Regions from separate parts of the Undibacterium sp. JH2W genome, predicted to be linked through region 2. Evidence: predicted binding sites of a transcription regulator. Region 2 holds the regulator's gene; each other region holds the start of a gene.
The links. The regulator sigma-54, encoded in region 2, starts transcription at its own class of promoters, with help from an activator protein. The targets are predictions, from matches to a motif close to TGGCANGNAANCTGCTTT.

Region 1 (5,392 bases), on a different contig from region 2:
TCACAGACTGTTTGCCACAAATAAAAAAGAGGGTGTAATTATTTTTGTGCAAACGTTCATTTAGCAGGAGACAGCTACTTTCAAGTAGAAATGATAGTCATTGTAAATAGTAACAAGCAGGCCAAACCCGATTCGGAGTTACTCAAACTGGCAAAAGAATTGTTGGCCTCCTACCAGGAACCCATAGACCTGGTTGGTGAGAACGGCCTGCTCAAGCAACTCACCATTATGCTCGTCGAGCGTGCGCAGGAAGTCGAAATAACTGACCATCTTGGCTACGCTAGAGTGGGACCGTCAATGCCAACAGCACCAACACGCGCAATGGTCATAGAGGCCAAACGTTGAAAGACGATTTCGGCGTGCTGCCAATCGACATCCAGCAAGATCGTCTCAAGCTACACCTGTGATTTGAGCGCACGGGAGATCCAGAGTCACCTAGAAGAGGTGTATGGCACAGAAACATCACCAGCCCTATCTCCCAACGTAACCGATGGTGTCAGTGGGCAAGCAAAGGCCTAGCAAACCCGCCAACTCCCCCTATCTCATCCTGTACTTTGACTGCACTCACATCAAAGCACGCGATGCTGATGCCATGAGTAACAAGGCCCCATTTTTCGCCGTTGGCGTGACCATTAACAGCCGTAAAGAAGTGCTGCACCTGTGGATTGTTCAGATCGAGGGAGCCAGGTTCTGGCTGCAAATAGTCATGAAACTGAAAAATCATGGCATGCAGGACAACTTCATTGCCTTTGTGGTAGGTCTCAAAGGTTTCCTTGACGCGATCGAAGCTGCCTACCTGAAGGCGACTGTCCAGCTCTGCATTGTTCACATGGCACGCAACAGCCCGCACTTTGTGCCATGAAAAGATCAAAAGGAAGTGACCGTCGATTTGCGTCGTATTTACAGTGCAGCCGCTGCTGACGAGGGCAGTCTTATACTCATACAATTTGAGGGCAATTGGGATCAGCGATACCTATTAATAGTGCAATCATGCCAGAGTAACTGGGCACGGGCCATCTGGATCTTCGACAATTCGGCGGAGATTCGTAAGGTCATCCACACCACGAACGTCATTGAATTGCTTAACATCAGTATGCAAAGGTCATCAAGACAAGTAGCGCCTTCCCTACTGACAAGGGTCAGCAAGCTGTTTTACATGGCACTCAACACCATAAGCAAGAAATTGACGTACCCATACGGGACTTAAAAGGTGCTCTCAACCACCTTACCATCCAGTTTGATGACCGGATGTCGCAGAAATGAACTAAAACCGGTTGCATAAAATCCTGACACCCAAAAAACCAATACTGCGCGTCAGGCGTTATTTGGACTTTCCTGCCATCCTATCTAAGCATTGAGCCAGCACAAAACACTATGGACAACCGCCAGCCCCAGACTTCAAACCACGTTGACCATTACATATAGAGTTACCAGCAGCAAAAGCCCAGATCATGTTTGCTTGATTGGTCACAGACGTTGCTGTCAGAGTACCATTCAACAGTGTAGCAGCACCACTTAAAGTAGCAGCACTAGTCATCGCTACTGAACCAGCAGCAGGTACTGGAGCATTAGGCAAAAACTTAGAAGTAACGACAACAGGGATACCATTATTGCCCATTGAAAAACAACCTGTAGCACCAAGGCCCCAAGTGCCATTACTCTCTTGATAACAAACTGCCATAGATGTCAGCAAACTATCCAACTCAGCCCTAGCACCTGCAGCGCGAGTACGGGATGTGTAATCAGAGTACTGAGGAATAGCGATCGCTGCCAGAATACCGATAATTGCAACAACAATCATCAACTCGATCAGTGTAAAGCCGCGTTGCAACCGCTTTGAAATGGAGTACATATACATTTCCCCAAAACCCATAAGAAAAAATTAGCCATAGTAAATTCCATCGCAATGTGATTCAGTTAAACATCCACATGTGTTCAAACTACTCTTATTGATAGTACTTACTTCAACAACAATTCGAAAAAATCCAAGTGAAAAACAACCAATCAACCTTGTCCAACATAGATTTGCAGTGAACAAATATAAATCAATACATAAAAAAAGCCCTTCAATAAAATTGAGGGGCTTTTTCGATAGAATTCTTACCTATTATGGGCAGCCGCCAGCTCCGGCCTTCAAGCCACGTTGACCATTACAGATAGCATCACCAGCAGCAAAAGCCCAGATCATGTTTGCTTGATTGGTCACAGACGTTGCTGTCAGAGTACCATTCAACAGTGTAGCAGCACCACTTAAAGTAGCAGCACTAGTCATCGCTACTGAACCAGCAGCAGGTACTGGAGCATTAGGCAAAAACTTGGAAGTAACGACAACAGGGATACCATTATTGCCCATTGAAAAACAACCTGTAGCACCAGCACCCCAAGTGCCATTATTCTCTTGATAACAAACTGCCATAGATGTCAGCAAACTATCCAACTCAGCCCTAGCACCAGCAGCACGAGTACGGGATGTGTAATCAGAGTATTGAGGAATAGCGATCGCTGCCAGAATACCGATAATTGCAACAACAATCATCAACTCGATCAATGTAAAGCCGCGTTGCAGCTGTTTAGGGATAGATTTCATCTTGAACTCCAGTAAAAAAGTTAAATTCGGGAACAACGCTTCATCATCAGCAAGCGCCGTGCCAACTCGTCGCAAGACCTGAAAACAGGGGGTTTTGTGGTGGAAATACATATCTTTGGATGTTTACTCAGGGCAACTGACAAAATGCGTCAATAGCCTCCAAAATCCCTTTGCAATTTTTTGTCATTTCTTATGTCAAAATATAAATATGACTGACGAGAATGTCACTCCTGTAACCTAAGTTACATATTTCAGCTTTTTATTATTAAATAATAAATACTTACTTTACAAGAAGTGTGTATTAATAATCTCAGTGCATGTTTGACCAGGCTGAATAGGCGTCAGGGTAATAAAGAAATGCGCCGCCACACAGATCACCTCATATGCAAGGGAAATTGTCATGGCAAAGTGATGACTAAAAACTCTGACTTGGAGTGATTGTTGGCATTAAGGGTAAGCTATGGAGCTGCCCTGAGGTGATGGCGGTGCTTCAGTAACTATGTCCTGCCCAAATAGAAAAGCAGGGGCCAGACTATCGGGAGCAGATGAAATCCGCTGCCTGACACACTTGGGGTGAGTGTTCACTATCCATACTCATATTGCCCCTTGCCTACCTGCATATACGCTATAAAGCGTCGCCCTTATGGACGGGCAAGCTGGTTTATATCGTAGAAGCAGGACTGACGCAAAATTGTCCCAGCAAGACATCAGCGACGAAGCCAGCACTTTAGTACGGCCAGGAACTGTAACGCAATTGGGGCGGTTTTCGTAAATCCTGATAAAAGGGAAATGCCCTCGCCAGGTCTGGCCCAGCGCCCTCAATAAAAGATGACTGCCATCTTCGTGCCTGACAGCTCTATCATGTCAGCATGCTTCAAGGTGTGCGGCTTGTCCTTGATGGAGACGGTATTGACGGTTGCCGCAGCACTGCCCTCGACCTGGGCAATGACATAGTCCTTGCCTTGCTGGGTAATGGCAATGACCTGAGTGCCAGGGCTGCCTATGGTAGTGACGGCTTTGACAAGATTAAGCTCCTTACCCACATTCGTGCCGTTCATGACCTTGATCTTGGCTCTTTGCTTGTCGACGATCGCCGGTGGCTGCACTTGCCCTGGTTCAGGCACAAAAGTCTGTTTGCCGGATTGTTCAACCTGGAATCTTAATTTGTATTTGCCTATGTCGATAACATCATCATCTTGCAACAAATGCTTTTTGACTGGCTGACCATTGACCATGGTGCCATTGGTACTGCCCAGGTCAAGAACAAAAGAACCATTCGAAGAAGTATCAATTGCGGCATGCTGGCCGCTCACCGTCAGATGATCGATCACGATGTCATTGCTGGGGCGCCGTCCTATCGTCAGGCGTGATTTGCTGATAGTGATTTCTTGCTGAACCAGACCATTAAAGGTGACGATAATTTTCGCCATAAATCTCTCATCAATTCATAAGCCCCGGACTACCGGGTAAATGTTCTTTGCAACCAGGACTGGTTTTTTTCACCAACCAGACGAAACAAGACGACAGAAATATTATCCAGCCCCCCCCTGTCCTTTGCCCTGTCTATCAGTGCTTCGGCACAACGATCAAGATCAGTGCCATACATCCTGATCAGACTCTGGATTTCATCATGCTCCAACATATCGGTCAATCCATCCGAGCACATCAGATACAAATCTTCTTCTTCGGTATGGTGAGTATGCAACTCGGTATGCACCTCATCAAGCGTACCGACAGCCCGGGTAATCAGGTTCTTGATGGAAGAAAAACGCGCATCTTCTTCCGATATCAGACCGGCATTGATTTGCTCCTGCAACACCGAATGGTCCTGGGTCAGACGGCTTAATATACCATCACGAAAGCGATAAGCACGTGAATCACCCACATGAGCAAGCAAGAGCTTGTCCTGCAAACAACATGCCACCACCACTGTGGTGCCCATGCCTGAGCATTCTGGATTGGTTTGCGCTGCGTACAGCACGTTACGGTTGGCCAGTTCGACAGACTCGGTAATCCAGCGCGCCATCGCCAAAGGCCTGGGGCCCATGGAAGGGAACCAGATGGCATCCATCTTACTGCATAAATATTCTGCAATGATTTGCGCCGTCATGGCGCTGGCGACTTCACCGGCATTGTAACCACCCATGCCATCGGCCAGAATGGCGCAGCCGTAGTCTGCACAAACGATGATGGCATCTTCGTTGTGCGACCTGACTAAGCCCGTATCAGACAGGGCGGCAAATTCTAGAACACGCTGGTATGGCATCAATAAACGCTGGGAATTATTCTGAGTGTATAAATTTATAATATTTTACGCAGATTTTATTGGCTAAATTTTAAACCTGTATTCATAGGCTAGTTTCATTAACCGCTTGCCCTGCTTTTTATTCTGTTTTTTATTTTGCTTCGTTTTAGCTAGTGCCTGCAGTTCACGATGAATTCAATCACAATTCAATCACAATTCAATTGTGAACTGTGCATCATGCTGAAGCTTAACATTAAGGAAATCTATTTGCACGGATATCCACCATAAACCCGGCCATAAACAAAAAAGAGTCGCAAAATTTGCGACTCTTTTTCTTGCTAAGTAGCTTTTAAGCGCTTAACTTACAGCATTGCTTTCAACAAACGCGCCATTTCTGACGGGTTTTTAGTGGCTTTGATGCCGCATTCTTCCATGATGTCGAGCTTGGCTTGTGCAGTATCAGCACCACCAGAGATCAGCGCGCCAGCATGGCCCATGCGTTTGCCCGGAGGCGCAGTCACACCGGCGATGAAGCCAACAACTGGCTTCTTCATGTTGTC
Region 2 (5,392 bases):
TGCGCTGCTGGAAATTACCAAAAAAGGCATGGCGATGACCGCCGTGGTGGATGAACAGCAGCAGGTGCTTGGTATATTCACCGACGGCGACTTGCGCCGCCTGATGGATGGCACCCGCGACTTTACCCAATTACGCATTGCCGATGTCATGAACCATAGCCCGCGTCGCATACGTCCGGAACAATTGGCGGTAGAAGCCGTCGAAGTCATGGAAACTTACCGCATCAACCAGTTACTGGTCGCCGACGACCAGGGCAAGCTGGTAGGTGCCTTACATATACATGACTTGACCAGGGCCAAGGTGATTTGATGGATATAGCGATAGCAACAACAAGGGCCAGCCAGGTCAGATTAATGATCTTTGATGTGGATGGCATACTGACCGACGGCAGCCTGTATTTTGGGCCCGAAGGTGAAATGATGAAGTGCTTTAATGTGCTGGATGGTCAGGGCATCAAGCTCTTGCAACAGGCTGGCATCATCACGGCCATCATCAGTGCGAGGCAATCAGCCATCGTCAGCAAGCGTGCCGCGGATCTGGGTATCAGCCATGTCTGCCAGGGCATTCATGACAAGAAAACTGCCTTCCTGGATTTGCTGGCAAAACTGGATATCCCTGCAGAAGCCTGTGGTTTTATCGGTGATGATGTCATCGACTTGCCCATACTGACGCGTGTGGGTTTTGCTGCCAGCGTGCCAAATGCGCATGCAGAAGTGCAACAGCGCGTGCTCTACATCACCAGGGCCAGCGGCGGCCAGGGCGCAGCACGCGAAGTTTGCGATTTCATCCTGCGAGCCCAGGGCAAATATGAACAGGCTCTACAAGCATATCTGACATGAAATCCCATTTGACCATAGACCGCTTCCGCATCTGGCTGGCCGTGATACTGCTGGGCATACTGACCCTGGGCACCATCTGGGTCATGGAAGTCATACGTCGTAATGGCGACGATGAACAAAACCGCAGCTCAGCCAGATCAGCACCGGATTACTATGTAGAGAAATTCAATTTCATCCGTTTGTCGAATAATGGCAAGGCCAATTACCATATTACTGGTGACAGCCTGGTACACCTGCCACGTAACGACAATATAGAAATCAAACATCCGCAGATCAACAGCTTTGATCAGGACCGTCCCCCCTTGCACCTGCGTGCCGACCTGGCCGTGGTATCGCAAAAATCCAATGTCATCACACCCAAGCGTGAGCATGATGAAGTGCATTTATATGACAATGTCAGCATGGAAAGGCCCGAAGGCCTGAGTTCACAATTCGTCCATGTGGAATCGGAGTATCTATTGCTGTTGCCAGATGATGATATCGTCAAGACCGATAAACCCATCACCATCACCACCGGTAAATCGACATCGACCGCAACCGGCATGCTGGCCAATAACTCTACCCAACACCTGGCCCTGTTAAGCAAAGTCCGCATCGCGCTCAAGAAGCGTGAAGCGGTGAATGCAGTTAAAACCAAATAATTGAGAAAGCGATCATTTATATGACACTTACTAAATTCGGCATTACCCATTTATTCAGCCTCGCCTGCCTGGGCCTGGTCAGTGCAACTGCATATGCAGAAAAAGCCGACAGCAACAAGGAAACCGTCATCGAAGCTGGTTATGGCGAGAGCGATGGCAAGACCAGTGTGCGCAGATTATCCAAGGGTGTCGCCCTGGTGCGTGGCACCCTGAATGTCAAGGCAGAAAATGCCGTCGTCACTGAGGCGCCAAATGGCGATCAATTTGTAGTACTGACTGGTGGCAGCAACCGCAAGGTTACATTTCGCCAAAAGCGCGATGGCGGGCCTGATCTGTGGGTAGATGGCGAAGCTGAACGTGCGGAATACAATCAAAGCACGGAAATCGTCAAATTCTTTTCCAAGGCCAAGGTACGCTATCTGGAAGGCAGTAAAGTCACCCAGGAACAGGCTGGCGAATACCTGTCTTATGACAGCAAGAACGAAGTGTTTGTAGGCACCAACTCCACCAGTGGTCAGTTTGTAGAAGGCTCGGGCAGCCTGAAAATCATCTTGCAACCAAAACCAGAAAAACAGGCTAATTAAGATGACAGCACAGTCAGGCAGCACCTTGCTGGTCAAGGGTTTGCAAAAACGTTATGGTGCACGCCAGGTCGTGCGTGATGTTTCCCTGCTATTGAAAAGTGGTGAAGTGGTGGGTTTGCTGGGGCCGAATGGCGCAGGCAAAACCACGTCTTTCTACATGATCGTCGGCCTGGTGCCTTCCGACGCTGGCGATATCATTATCGATGATGTCAATATCTCGCAATTGCCTATCCATGAGCGCGCCGTGCTCGGCCTGTCTTACCTGCCGCAGGAAGCTTCGGTGTTCCGCAAGCTGACAGTAGAAGACAATATCCGCGCAGTACTGGAATTGCAAAAAGACAGCGATGGTAAATTCCTCGGCAGCAAGAAAATCGAGCAAAGGCTGAATGCCTTACTGGCAGATTTGCAAATAGAAAAAATACGTGAGAGCCAGGCTTTGTCACTCTCAGGTGGTGAACGCCGCCGCGTCGAGATTGCCCGTGCACTGGCAACCAATCCACGCTTTGTCTTGCTGGATGAACCCTTTGCCGGTGTTGATCCTATCGCGGTCATCGAAATCCAGCGCATCGTCCGCTTCCTCAAGGAGCGTGGCATAGGCGTACTGATCACCGATCATAACGTCCGCGAAACCCTGGGTATCTGCGATCACGCTTACATCATCAATCAAGGCGCGGTACTTGCCAGTGGCAAGCCTGACGACATCATACAAAATGAATCTGTACGTCGCGTTTATCTCGGAGAACACTTCCGGATGTGACGGGAATCATCATGAAACAAAGCCTGCAACTACGTACTTCACAACATCTGGCCTTAACGCCGCAATTGCAGCAATCAATACGATTATTGCAGTTATCGACTTTGGAATTGCATCAGGAGCTGGAGACGCTGCTGACCGATAATCCCATGCTGGAACGCGTCGATGATCCACTCGACCATGCCGTGCGCCTGCTGGCCGATGGCGCCATCAATACAACGAGTACCTCGGCTGATGCAGGCATGGAAGTGCCTGCACAAAGAGAAGAAAGCGATAAATCCACCGAGCCAGCCGCCGCCGATGCCGAAACTGTCATCAGCAATGACAGCACCACTTCCAGCGAAGAAGACTGGGGCTTTGATGATGTACAGCATGGCAGCAAGTCTGGTGATGATGAAGATGGCCGCCCGCAACTGGGTGCCGCCCACATCACCCTGCGTGAACATCTGCTTGAGCAAATGCGCCTGAACCTGCGTGAGCCGCGTGACCGTGCCTTAGTCGAGCTGATGATAGATGCGCTCGACAATAACGGTTACCTGACCGAAACCCTGGATGAAATACATGCCAGTTTGCCATTGGAACTCTGTGTAGAGGCAGAAGAACTAGCCTTTGCCCTGAATATGCTGCAAAGCTTTGACCCGGCAGGTGTTGGTGCGCGCAGCCCTTCAGAATGCCTGGCCCTGCAAATCAGGCGCATGCCCAAAGTGGCTTTTGTCACGCGCAGGCTGGCGTTGCAAATTGTTGAAACACAACTGGCTTTATTTGCACAGAGAGATTTCACCAAACTCAAGAAAATCCTCGATTGCGATGATGAAGATTTGCGCGATGCACAAACCATCATACGCCTGTGCCAGCCACGGCCTGGCATTGCCTTTGCCGCCGATGAATCAGATTATGTCGTGCCAGATGTGATCGTCAGAAAATCTGGCAATGGCTGGCAAGTCATGCTGAATCAGGATGTCATGCCCAGGCTGCGAGTGAGCAGCGTGTATGCCAACATCATGAAGCAAAACCGCGGTGAAGCTGGCCTTGGTGCGCAATTGCAGGAAGCTCGCTGGCTCATCAAAAATATGCGGCAGCGCTTTGATACTATTTTGCGCGTTGCACAAGCGATAGTTGAAAGGCAACGCAATTTTTTCACCCATGGTGCTGTTGCCATGCGCCCCCTTGTTTTGCGCGAAATTGCTGATACACTAGGATTACACGAGAGCACTATCTCACGTGTGACAACCCAAAAATACATGTTGACCCCACATGGCATGTTTGAGTTGAAGTACTTTTTCGGCAGCCATGTCGCGACGGAAACAGGGGGTGAAGCATCTTCCACCGCGATACGTGCACTCATCAAGCAGTTGATAGGAGCAGAAGACCAGAAAAGCCCACTCTCTGATAGCAAAATTGCAGACATGCTGGGTGAACAGGGCATGGTAATTGCCCGACGGACAGTTGCCAAATACCGTGAAGCCCTGAAAATCCCCCCAGTCAGTTTGCGTAAATCTTTGTAAGTAGTCCTTGTAATCACGGTTTGAATTGCTATATATGATTTAGCTCAAGGCAAATAAATGCCAAGAGTGTATCGTTACAGCAAGCAACATCACTATAGGAGCACAGTATGAATCTCACCATCAGTGGACACCACGTCGAAGTAACTCCTGCAATTCGTGAATATGTACATACCAAACTAGAACGTATCAGGCGACATTTCGACCAGGTCATTGATATCGCCGTCATCCTGACGGTGGACAAGCTCCGGGAAAAGGAAAAACGACACAAAGCCGACATTAATTTGCATATCAGCGGTAAAGATATTCACGTTGAAAGCCTGGCACATGATCTATATGCAGCAATTGATGCCCTGGTAGATAAACTGGATCGTCAGGTCATCAAGCACAAAGATAAAATGCAAGACCATCAGCACGACGCCATCAAGCACATACCTGACCCGGCATCGGCTTCATAAGACCCCAGTCCTTGCCCTAACAGGGTTGTGGACATCCAAAACAAGGACGCTAAAGGCGTCCTTTTTGTTGGGTGAGTGGTTTCTTGTAGGTCTCGTTTCTGACATTTCAAATAAATTATTTACTTTTATTGCTGTTTGTCACATACGTCGCTCAACAAGCTGCGAGTTAGTTGATTCACGGCATTTGTATTAACGTCATTCCAGCGTGGGTTTGGCTGGAATCCACCGGGCTGGCGCTCCAGCGGCGTTTGTTGTATGCCATGTCGCTCGTTACAGGCGTACTTTGACTAAAACTTTTGCCCTTCGTGGATACAAGCCGGGTCTCGGCCCGGCAGCCGAAATACTTTCTTAGCGTCGCCAAAGTAAGTATTCAAAGAAAGGCGACCCAGGCGTAGCCGCCCCTGCGGGGTTCCCGTTTATTCGGTACAAAAAATGGGAACTGCGAACGTCAAAAACAACTACAACCCCAAAGTCAAACTCAACGGCAACGGCAACGGCAACGGCAACGGCAACGGCAACGGCAACGGCAACGGCAACGAGCGTGTCGCCCTTACTCTATTTCCTCATAAACATATACACCCCGTGACGCCCAAGCCTGACAAAGTTAAAATAG
Region 3 (5,392 bases), on a different contig from region 2:
GCCTTGGCTTCATACATGGCGACTTCGACTTGTTTTAATAATTCTTCAGCCGAAGTATTTTGTTTGTCGAACAGGGTGATGCCTATGCTGGCGCTGCTGTGATATTCATTGTGTTCTAAATCATAGGGCGCGCGCAGGTCTGCCAGGATTTTGGTGACTATCATTTGTACTTCTATGACGGTTTCCCTGATGTTGTCGCTGAGTTCTTCGAGTAGCAAGACAAATTCATCGCCGCCATAGCGTGCCAGGGTGTCGCCCTTGCGTATGCTATGCGCCAGGCGTTTTGCTGCAACTTGCAAGAGCATGTCGCCCTTGCCGTGGCCACTGCTGTCATTGATGGTCTTGAAATTGTCAAGGTCAAGGAAGAGTACCGCGCCATACAGATTGCTGCGGCTTTTTGCAAGCAGGCTGTGTTGCAGCCTGTCGATGAGCAAGCGGCGGTTGGCCAGGCCGGTTAACGGGTCATGATAGGCCAGGTGTTCGAGTTTGGCTTCAGTGGCTTTTCTTTGGGTAATGTCGAGCATGGTGGCGACATAATTGACGACTTTGCCGCTGCTATTTTTAACTGCCGTAATGGTCAGCCATTCTGGATAGACTTCACCATTTTTCCTGCGGTTCCAGATTTCACCTTGCCAATAGTCGTTGGCTTCAAGCTGCTTGCCCATGTCTTCATAATAGCTGGCACCGTGCAGGCCGGATTTGAGCAGGCTGGTTTGTTTGCCCAGGGCTTCTTCGCGACTATATCCAGTGATACGGGTAAAGGCATGGTTAACGCGCAGTATGCAGCGATGTTCATCTGTGATGACCATGCCTTCCTGGCCCTCAAAGGCGATGGCGGCAATGCGTAAGTCTTCTTCTGCGTGTTTGCGCTCAGTGATGTCTTGTACAGTGCCCATGCGCTTGACACTTTGGGCATCATATTGTGAGTGCAGCCAACGCACTTCGCCGTCAAGAATTATGCGGTGTTCTATCCCTGCATCCTCGCCTGCTTGCACCTGGTTCCAAAAATTTTTGACTGCCTGGATATCGTCAGGGTGGGTGCGGTGCATGAGATTGGCGCAATCGATTTTGCTGCCATTTGCGTAGCCAAGCAGGCGACGTGCCTCATCGGAGTAGTACCACTCGTGAGGACTGTCAGCAATGCTATAGCTACCAGTTTTTGAAATACTTTGGGCATGGCGCAAGTCTGTTTCGCGTTGCGCCAGTTCTGCGGTTCTTTTGGCGACGATTTTCTTCAGATTTTTTCTTTGCTCGCGGGTCTCGAACAAGAGCTTTACCAGGCACGCCAACATGAGGCTAAACAAAAGCCCCAAGCTGCTATAGAGCAGTAGTGATTTGTTATGGATCACAGAATTTTTTGGTACCAGGTCCAGGGTCCATTCCGCATTCGGCAATTTGATTGTATAGCTGACGTAATTCGTCTTTGTAAATCCAGCAGACTTTTGTATGACTTGCCTGAGTTGTGTGCCCGGATGAAGGCGCGACAATTCATAGTCGTAACCCCGCTCGCTTAAGTTTGATAATTCGGCATCAGCCAGTATGGTTTTAAGATCAATGGCAGCCGAGATCAGGCCCCAGAATTGTGCTGGTTTGTTTGCATCAATGGCATCTTCAAGGTAGACGGGCAGGCGGGCTATGATGCCAGTGCTGCCATTGGTGAGGGGGAGTGGGCCTGCAAGTGTCAGATGATGACTGTCTTTGGCGAGTTGTGCCTCAGTTTTGCGAACCGGGTCTGACAGCAAGTCTATGCCTAGTCCATTGTTGCGCCATTCTATAGGTGCGACTTCGCTGGTGATGCCGTCTGGTGCCAGATACAAAGCGGCAATTTGTGGGTGATACTGCAGGATCTTGTCGGCAAAACGTCCAAAATGCCGGACTCGACCATCGCTGTCTGCAACCATGGCAGCGAGAGCATAGCTTGCTGATAAGGCACTATATATATTGTTTTGCAAGCTGGCAGCTTGTGAGCGTGCCAGATCGTAGGCGAGCAGGTGCTCTTGCTGCTTGGCGCTTTCGTCCAGTTTGATAATGATGGCGACACTGGCGAGCATGGCTAGCGTAAAGGTGAGTATGGCAAACAGTATGGGTTTGCGCAGGTAGGGGCGAGGCGACATAATCAGATTTGTGTACGGGAGTGAGTGCCTGTGCTTGGTTCCATAGCTGTTTATCGGGCAGGCAGGGGCGTCGCTGCCTGAAAAAGACTGTCACAGTCTAAATGAGAGTGAGTCGCATGCAGAGAAATACCGATGAGTATTGATTTTGGTCAATATTGCCAATTAAATATTTTTTTCAAGTATTTCGTTTAAGTATTTGAACTAGCTGAGTTGCTTGCATGTTCTACGACGACAAATTCTTGATTGCACCAAAATAATGCAAAATAATGCCGCAAAATAAAAAACGCACCAAAATAGTTTGTTTGAATTATTGTGCATTATCTTGGTGCGGCGCCTGGCTTTGCATAATGTTAAGATGGGGCAGTTTTGTGAGAGAAAACGCCACAAAAACAGGCATTTAACAAATTTCGTATTTATATATACACGAACTGGCTGATGGCACGGTTTCTGCTATTATCCCCACTGAGTTTAGCCGCCGGGTGCAATTGCTATTAGTTGTATCAGTAAGACAAGGTTTGTCTACTGGACGAGATTGCATACAACTGGCTGGCGCAGGGCTCAGCAATTTCCGAATTTATTTTTAGCTCTCAGAGGAGTTTCACATGGCAATGACAGCCGCAGAAGTCTTGAAAATGGCGAAAGATAACGAAGTCAAATTCGTTGATTTTCGCTTTGCTGATACCCGAGGCAAAGAACAGCACGTAACTGTTCCAATTTCCCAGTTCGACATCGATAAATTCGAATCTGGCCACGCATTCGACGGCTCGTCCATCGCTGGCTGGAAAGGCATTGAAGCATCCGACATGTTGTTGATGCCTGATCCATCTACTGCCAACATTGATCCATTCTTTGAGGAAACCACATTGTTCATGCAATGTGACGTCATCGAGCCATCAGATGGTAAAGGCTATGACCGCGATCCACGTTCCATCGCGAAACGTGCTGAAGCTTATTTGAAATCCTCTGGCATTGGTGACACAGCTTACTTTGGTCCAGAACCAGAATTCTTCATTTTTGACAGCGTACGCTGGAAAGTGGATATGTCTGGCTGTTTCGTCAAGATTGATTCTGACGAAGCTTCCTGGACGACAGGCGAGAAACTGGAAGGTGGCAATACTGGCCATCGTCCAACGGTTAAAGGCGGTTATTTCCCGGTTCCTCCAGTCGACAGCTTCCAGGATATGCGTTCTGAAATGTGTCTGATCCTGGAATCCCTGGGGATCCCGGTTGAAGTGCATCACCATGAAGTGGCTGGTGCTGGTCAAAATGAGATCGGTACCAAGTTCTCTACACTGGTAGAGCGCGCTGACTGGACACAAAACCTGAAATACGTAGTCTGGAATGTTGCCCACACTTATGGCAAGACAGCCACTTTCATGCCTAAGCCTATCGTTGGCGACAACGGTTCTGGCATGCACGTGCATCAATCCATCTGGAAGGATGGCAAAAACCTGTTCGCTGGCGACGGCTATGCTGGTTTGTCTGATTTCGCCCTGTACTACATCGGCGGCATCATCAAGCATGCAAAAGCATTGAATGCGATCACTAACCCAGGTACCAACTCTTACAAGCGTCTGGTTCCAGGCTATGAAGCACCAGTGAAACTGGCTTACTCTGCACGTAACCGTTCTGCTTCCATCCGTATTCCTTACGTTGCCAATCCTAAAGGTCGCCGTATTGAAACGCGCTTCCCTGATCCACTGGCGAACCCATACCTGTGCTTCTCCGCACTGATGATGGCTGGTCTGGATGGCGTGCAAAACAAGATTCATCCGGGCGAAGCAGCGAGCAAAGATCTCTACCATCTGCCACCAGAAGAAGATGCATTGATCCCAACAGTGTGTGCATCTCTGGAAGAAGCGCTGGACGCATTGAACAAAGACCGCGAGTTCCTGACACGCGGTGGCGTATTCAGCGACAGCATGATCGATGCTTACATCGATTTGAAAATGCAAGAAGTACAACGCTATCGCATGACTACCCACCCTGTGGAATTTGACATGTATTACTCTCTGTAATCTGAGTAAATAGACAAAAAAGCGAGGGTGACCTCGCTTTTTTTGTTACAAATGCTAATTTCTCAGTAATTGTGTTGCAGCGCTGCATGACATACACTATCAGTCTGTTAATGATTATTGCTTTCCTATGAATCGACTTTTGTCAGGCCTTATTCTCTTTATTGGTGTGCAGGCGCTTGCCTATGCGCAGGGTGATGTGTACCTGTGCGTGGATGATAATGGTAAGAAAGAATACAAAAATACAGGCGCTGTCAAAGGTTGCAAGAAAGTGGATTTGCAGGGCATCACCGTTGTTCCGGCGCCAACATTACCTGCGCCAGGTAAGAAACCGCAAGGCAAGCCGGCCAGTAGCCCTAATGACTTCCCTAAAGTAGATGAAGGCACGCAAAAGGCCAGGGATTCAGACCGCAAACAGATTTTGATGGATGAATTGAAGAACGAAGAGCAAAAACTCGCCAATCTGAAGAAAGAATACAATAATGGTGAGCCTGAACGCCGCGGTGATGAAAGAAATTTCGCCAAATACCAGGAACGCACCAATTTGATGAAAGAAGACGTCAGCCGCACCGAAAAGAACATAGAAGCACTGAAACGTGAAATTGCCAATGCGAAATAAGTTGTCGCTGTGAAAGAGTAAATTGCTGTTCGGGCATGATGCTTGCGTAAAGGTCGCTCTGTGCGGCCTTTTTTTATGGACAAGTTTTGAAAACTCCACTTACCTCATTTGCTGGCCTGGATTTGCTGACTTCAGCCGTGATTGTGCTTGATGCTGAAGGCTGCATTTTATTTGCCAATGCGGCCGCTGAAAACCTGCTCGACTCCTCCTTTAAATCACTCACGCATCTGAAGCTGACTGATCTGTTCCTGAATGGTCAGGAATTGACTGCCGTTTTCCACCAGGCGGTAGCGCATCAGTTTGCCGACAAGCGCCAGGACTTGACACTGGAGCGGGCAGGGCGCGAGCCTCTGCATGTGCACAGTATCGTGACGGCCCTTGATAATCCTGAGACGCCAGTCCTGATAGAGTTACGTGAAAACGTGCAACAGCTCAAGCTTGACAGGGAAGAGCGCATGCTCGACCAGAGCAAGGCCAACAAGGAACTGATCCGTAATCTGGCCCATGAAATCAAGAACCCGCTCGGTGGTATACGTGGCGCAGCACAATTGCTAGAGCTGGAATTACCAGAGCGCCACCTGCGTGAATTGCGTGAATATACCCAAGTCATCATCAAGGAAGCCGACAGGCTGCAGACCCTGGTA
Region 4 (5,392 bases), on a different contig from region 2:
GATCTTGCCTCACAGCGCGTCTGGTGCTGAGTTTCGAGAAATCTGCCTGCACTTTCATATGCAACCTCTGCCTTGCTTATTTACGCTTATTTATTTACGCTTATTCAAGGGAACAAACTTCAGATCTTCAGGACCTACATAATTGGCGCTAGGACGAATGATCTTGTTATCGATACGCTGTTCTATGATGTGCGCCGCCCAGCCTGAGGTACGCGCAATCACGAACAAAGGCGTGAACATGGCAGTTGGCACACCCATCATGTGGTAAGACACAGCAGAGAACCAGTCCAGGTTGGGGAACATTTTCTTGATATCCCACATCACGGTTTCCAGACGTTCGGCAATATCAAACATCTTCATTGCGCCCGCTTCTTTGGACAGATTGCGTGCCACTTCCTTGATGACCTTGTTGCGTGGATCAGAGATGGTATAAACAGGGTGGCCGAAACCGATCACGACTTCCTTGTTTTCCACGCGTTTCTTGATATCTGCTTCTGCTTCATCAGGATTGTCGTAACGCTTCTGGATTTCAAACGCCACTTCATTCGCGCCACCATGTTTAGGGCCGCGCAGGGCACCGATAGCACCAGTGATGGCGGAATACATATCAGAACCCGTACCAGCGATTACACGGCCAGTAAAGGTCGAGGCATTGAATTCATGCTCTGCATACAGTATCAATGAAGTATGCATGGCTTTTTCCCACGATGCGCTTGGTTTTTCACCGTGCAGCAGGTGCAGGAAATGGCCGCCTATGGATTCATCATCAGTTTCTGTTTCTATACGCTTGCCGTTATGGCTGTAGTGATACCAGTACAGCAGCATGGAACCCAGTGAAGCCATCAAACGGTCAGCGATATCGCGCGCACCAGGGTGATTATGGTCATCTTTTTCTGGCAATACGCAACCCAGTGCAGACACACCGGTACGCATGACATCCATAGGATGGGAGGATGCCGGCAAGCACTCCAGTGCTGCCTTGACATTGGCTGGCAAGCCACGCAGGGCTTTCAATTTGGTTTTGTAGCCACGCAATTCTGCGACGGTAGGCAATTTACCGTGTACCAGCAAATGGGCAATTTCTTCAAACTCGCAGGCGTCAGCCACGTCCAGGATGTCATAACCGCGATAATGCAGATCATTACCGGTTTTGCCTACAGTACACAGGGCAGTATTGCCAGCGGTAACGCCAGACAGGGCGACGGATTTCTTAGGTTTGAAAGGAACTGCTTCAGTCATGATTATTTCTCCAGAGGTTCATATTCAAGGCTGTTCCTGCCCTCTCACTTGATGCAGCGCAAGGACGGGACAGCTTAGAACCTGTTTGCGATCTTACTGCGCCTGCGTGATCGGGACTCATGTGCTGCTCAAAATGCTCATGTACTAGAGTACATTCCGCTTTTTGCGCTGCTCTTCACCCCGCTGACGCACGCTCGCTACAGATCGCAAACAGGTTCTTACATCATTATTATTTGGCTTTTTGCTGCGCAAACAGAGCATCGAGCTTTTGCTCAAAGTCGTGGTAATTAATACGCTCATACAATTCCATGCGGGTTTGCATGGTGTCGACGACATTCTTTTGCGTGCCATCACGCCGTATCGCGCCATAGACGTTTTCTGCTGCCTTGTTCATGGCGCGGAAAGCGGACAATGGGTACAAGACCAGGCCCACATCCACTGCAGCCAGTTCTTCGACGGAGTATAAAGGAGTAGCGCCAAATTCAGTGATATTTGCCAGGATAGGTACTTTGACGGCATTGGCGAATTGCTTGTACATCGCCAGTTCAGTGATGGCTTCCGGGAAGATCATATCTGCACCCGCCTCTACGCAAGCCAGGGCACGGTCTATCGCCGCTTCCAGCCCCTCAACAGCCAGCGCATCAGTACGCGCCATGATGACGAAGTTGTCATCTGTACGCGCATCGACTGCAGCTTTCACGCGGTCCACCATTTCCTGCTTGCTGACGATTTCCTTGCCAGGACGATGGCCGCAACGCTTGGCACCAACCTGGTCTTCGATATGGATGGCTGCAGCGCCAAACTTGATCATGGACTTGACAGTACGTGCCACATTGAAGGCGGATGAACCAAAGCCGGTATCCACATCGACCAGCAAAGGCAGATCGCAAACGTCAGTAATGCGGCGTACATCAGTCAGGACATCGTCAAGATTGGAGATGCCCAGATCAGGCAAACCCAGGGAACCGGCAGCAACACCGCCGCCAGACAGGTAGATCGCCTTGAAACCGGCACGTTTTGCCAGCAAGGCATGGTTGGCATTGATTGCTCCGACGACTTGCAACGGGGATTCTTCCTGCATCGCCTTGCGGAAGGCGGCACCTGCGGAGTATGTACTCATGTGTATGCTTTCAGGTTAATGAACAGATTCTGGGATGCGTATTGCAATCAGCGTGCCAGCAGCCCTGCTCTGACTGCCGTTTCAGGCCGATATGCATATAAATCAAATACTTATTCGCCATGCACGCATATTAAATCCTGTGCAAGGCCGCAGATTTGTTTCATAATAACGTTTCACATTGAATTTCGAAACATCAATTGAAACATATATGAAACATCCACCTGCGCTGCGCGATACCCACGACAAACCTGTCATCTGGACAGTCTCCATCTCACGCCTGTTCGACATGTTCCGTGACATCATGGTTGAATATGATGTCAGTGCTGACATAGAGCCCATACACATGGGTTTTGAAGAAGCCGCCCAATACCTGAAAGAGCGCCTGCAAACCGAGAGATGCGATGCTGTCATCGCGGCGGGCTCGAATGGGGCCTACCTCAAGAATCGCCTGCCCGTCCCGGTCGTTATCGCCAAGGCCAGTGGCTTTGACGTCATGCAGGCCCTGGCCAGGGCACGTAAGGTTTCGCCCGCCATTGGTCTCATCAATTACCAGGAGACTATGCCAGAGCTGGCGGATTTCAAGACAACTTTCGGTTTCCCGCTGGAGCAACGCACCTATGTCACCGAAGAAGATGCGCGCGCTCAGATCAGTGAACTCAAGGCTGGCGGCATCAAGGTCATCGTCGGCGCGGGTCTGATTACTGACCTGGCTGAAGAAGCTGGCCTGACTGGCATTTTCATGTATTCCGCCACATCGATACGACAAGCCTTTGACGACGCACTGGAAATCGCTCGCCTGACCAGGCTGGAATCCAGCAGAGGTCGCCAGCATCCGGCAGCAGAATCATTACGTGCAAAACACAATTTGCATGATTTGCGAGGTGACTCTGCCATCATGCAGGCGACCCGCAAGTCCATCGCCTTGTTCGCCCGCTCCCCCGCCACAGTGCTCTTGCAGGGTGAAACTGGCACCGGCAAGGAATTAGCTGCCCAGGCATTGCACCGCGAAAGCACGCGGGCACGCCAACCCTTTGTTGCTGTCAATTGTGGTGCGATTGCCGAAAGTCTGCTGGAATCTGAATTGTTTGGTTATGAAGAAGGTGCTTTCACAGGTTCAAAACGTGGCGGTCATGCTGGTTTGTTTGAAATTGCCCACAGAGGGACGGTGTTTCTGGATGAAATTGGTGAAATGCCGCTCACACTGCAGACTCGCCTGCTGCGCGTGCTGGAAGAACGTGAAATCAACCGCGTGGGCAGCATGCGCCCGATACCGGTCGACGTGCGCATTATCAGCGCCACCCATTGCGACCTGGAAGTGAGGGTAAAAGAAGGAAAGTTTCGCGCAGATCTGTATTTTCGCCTCGCCGTATTGCGCCTGCACTTGCCAGCATTACGCGAACGTGCCGATGATTTACTGCCACTGACAGAATGGTGCCTGAAGCATGCCTTAGCTGCCATGGGTGTCAGGCCTCATGCCAACCTGCATGCAGAAATCGCCAGTTGCAGCAGGCTTTTGCAAGACTACGCCTGGCCAGGAAATGTAAGAGAATTACGCAATCTCATGGAACGCCTGGCCTTGTTTTTGGCTGCTGAACCGCTCCAGGCATTGACACCAGCCTTCGTGGCAAAAACATTGCCAGAATTAAATATCGCGCAAAATTCATCCATTAATTCAGATACACAGCCACCTTCAGAGTCACTGGAACTGGTCATGGAAAAGTTCAATCACAACCGCGAAGCAGCCGCCGACTACCTGGGTATCAGCAGAACAACCTTGTGGCGACGCCTCAAGCAAAAATCGTAATCATTTGAAACATTAATTGATCATCTGGAAGGCGAATTTTGTGTCGCACTAAGGTAAAATGAATTTACGCTACCACTCACCATTCTTGGGTGCATTTGTCTTACATAAAATACATTATGAAAAAAATACTCATTGTTGACGATAGTAAAGTTTCTCGCATGGTTATTCGTGCGCATGTCAAAGCAGTGCATCCTGACTGGGAATTTTTTGAAGCTGCCAGTGGAGAAGAGGCTATCAAGTCCGTCGTAGAGCACAAGCCCGACTTTTGCACCATGGACATCAACATGCCAGGTATGCTGGGGACTGACGCAGCAGAGCAGATTTTGCAAAATTATCCACAAATGCGTATCGCCATTTTTTCAGCGAATGTACAAGACACCATGCAAAACCGGGCGACATCCATAGGCACCATTTTTGTCGCCAAACCGGTGACTGAGAAGTCCATCACTATCGTTCTCAATTATTTCGCGAGCGGAAAATGAATTCCCTGACCGAACTTCATCTCGATGCATTAAGCGAGGTCTTCAATGTCGGCGCTGGCAGAGCTGCAGCCAGCCTCAGTGATATTGTGGGTGAAGAAGTTCGCCTGTCGGTGCCTTCTGTCGAAATCCGAAAATCCTCGGAGATTGATGTCTCATCCATGGGTTTGCAAAGTGAACGCTTTGGTGCTGTACACCAAACCTTTAGCGGCTCGTTTGAGGCTGAAGCTATCCTGCTATTCACTGAAGAGCATGCACTGGAAATCGTGCGTGACATGATGGGTTCACAAATCAGCCTGGAAGACCTGGCCGAATTTGAACAAGAAGCCATGTGCGAACTGGGCAATATCATCCTCAATGCCTGCCTGTCTGCGATGGCGGATATGCTGAACATCCCCTTGAATTGTTCCTTGCCGGATTACTCGGTGGCAACGACGGAAGAAATATTCCGCCGTGTTAGCGACGATCTTGAGCAACCCTATGTCTTGTTGCTGCATATAGACCTGGCGATAGAGAGAAGGCATTCAGAAGGACATTTGATTTTCCTGCTTAGCTCCACATCCCTAAAAGATTTGATTATCCAGCTTGAGCGCTTTCTGGGAGCAGTTTAATGGCGCAGTTGTTGTCCCCCTCACCATTCGCGATGGAACAAATATTCAATTCCATCAGCCTGGGCCTGATTGTGCTTGATGCACAACAGACTGTGCGCATGTGGAATGGCTGGGTGGAAAGACATACTGGTATTCCTGC

Region 1: the regulator sigma-54 is predicted to act here: its motif matches at 2,634-2,651, upstream of ACO0LC_RS18845 (pilin).
Region 3: the regulator sigma-54 is predicted to act here: its motif matches at 2,551-2,568, upstream of glnA (type I glutamate--ammonia ligase).
Region 4: the regulator sigma-54 is predicted to act here: its motif matches at 2,400-2,417, upstream of prpB (methylisocitrate lyase).

What each region holds. Positions count from the first base shown of each region.
Region 1 covers NZ_JBMPOT010000012.1:83,340-88,731, forward strand. The annotation lists partial or broken gene ACO0LC_RS18835 (IS256 family transposase) at 91-1,263, shown strand; gene ACO0LC_RS18840 (pilin) at 1,373-1,852, opposite strand; gene ACO0LC_RS18845 (pilin) at 2,108-2,587, opposite strand; gene ACO0LC_RS18850 (FHA domain-containing protein) at 3,406-4,017, opposite strand; gene ACO0LC_RS18855 (Stp1/IreP family PP2C-type Ser/Thr phosphatase) at 4,047-4,853, opposite strand; gene sucD (succinate--CoA ligase subunit alpha) at 5,195-5,392, opposite strand, start outside.
Region 2 covers NZ_JBMPOT010000026.1:51,518-56,909, forward strand. The annotation lists gene ACO0LC_RS26680 (KpsF/GutQ family sugar-phosphate isomerase) at 1-310, shown strand, start outside; gene ACO0LC_RS26685 (KdsC family phosphatase) at 310-840, shown strand; gene lptC (LPS export ABC transporter periplasmic protein LptC) at 837-1,481, shown strand; gene lptA (lipopolysaccharide transport periplasmic protein LptA) at 1,502-2,065, shown strand; gene lptB (LPS export ABC transporter ATP-binding protein) at 2,067-2,822, shown strand; gene ACO0LC_RS26705 (RNA polymerase factor sigma-54) at 2,834-4,324, shown strand; gene hpf (ribosome hibernation-promoting factor, HPF/YfiA family) at 4,432-4,779, shown strand.
Region 3 covers NZ_JBMPOT010000016.1:116,252-121,643, forward strand. The annotation lists gene ACO0LC_RS22550 (EAL domain-containing protein) at 1-2,114, opposite strand, end outside; gene glnA (type I glutamate--ammonia ligase) at 2,717-4,132, shown strand; gene ACO0LC_RS22560 (DUF4124 domain-containing protein) at 4,260-4,748, shown strand; gene glnL (nitrogen regulation protein NR(II)) at 4,835-5,392, shown strand, end outside.
Region 4 covers NZ_JBMPOT010000002.1:196,583-201,974, reverse strand. The annotation lists gene ACO0LC_RS03195 (GNAT family N-acetyltransferase) at 1-58, opposite strand, end outside; gene prpC (bifunctional 2-methylcitrate synthase/citrate synthase) at 91-1,239, opposite strand; gene prpB (methylisocitrate lyase) at 1,469-2,359, opposite strand; gene prpR (propionate catabolism operon regulatory protein PrpR) at 2,568-4,163, shown strand; gene ACO0LC_RS03175 (response regulator transcription factor) at 4,280-4,645, shown strand; gene ACO0LC_RS03170 (chemotaxis protein CheC) at 4,642-5,253, shown strand; gene ACO0LC_RS03165 (diguanylate cyclase) at 5,253-5,392, shown strand, end outside.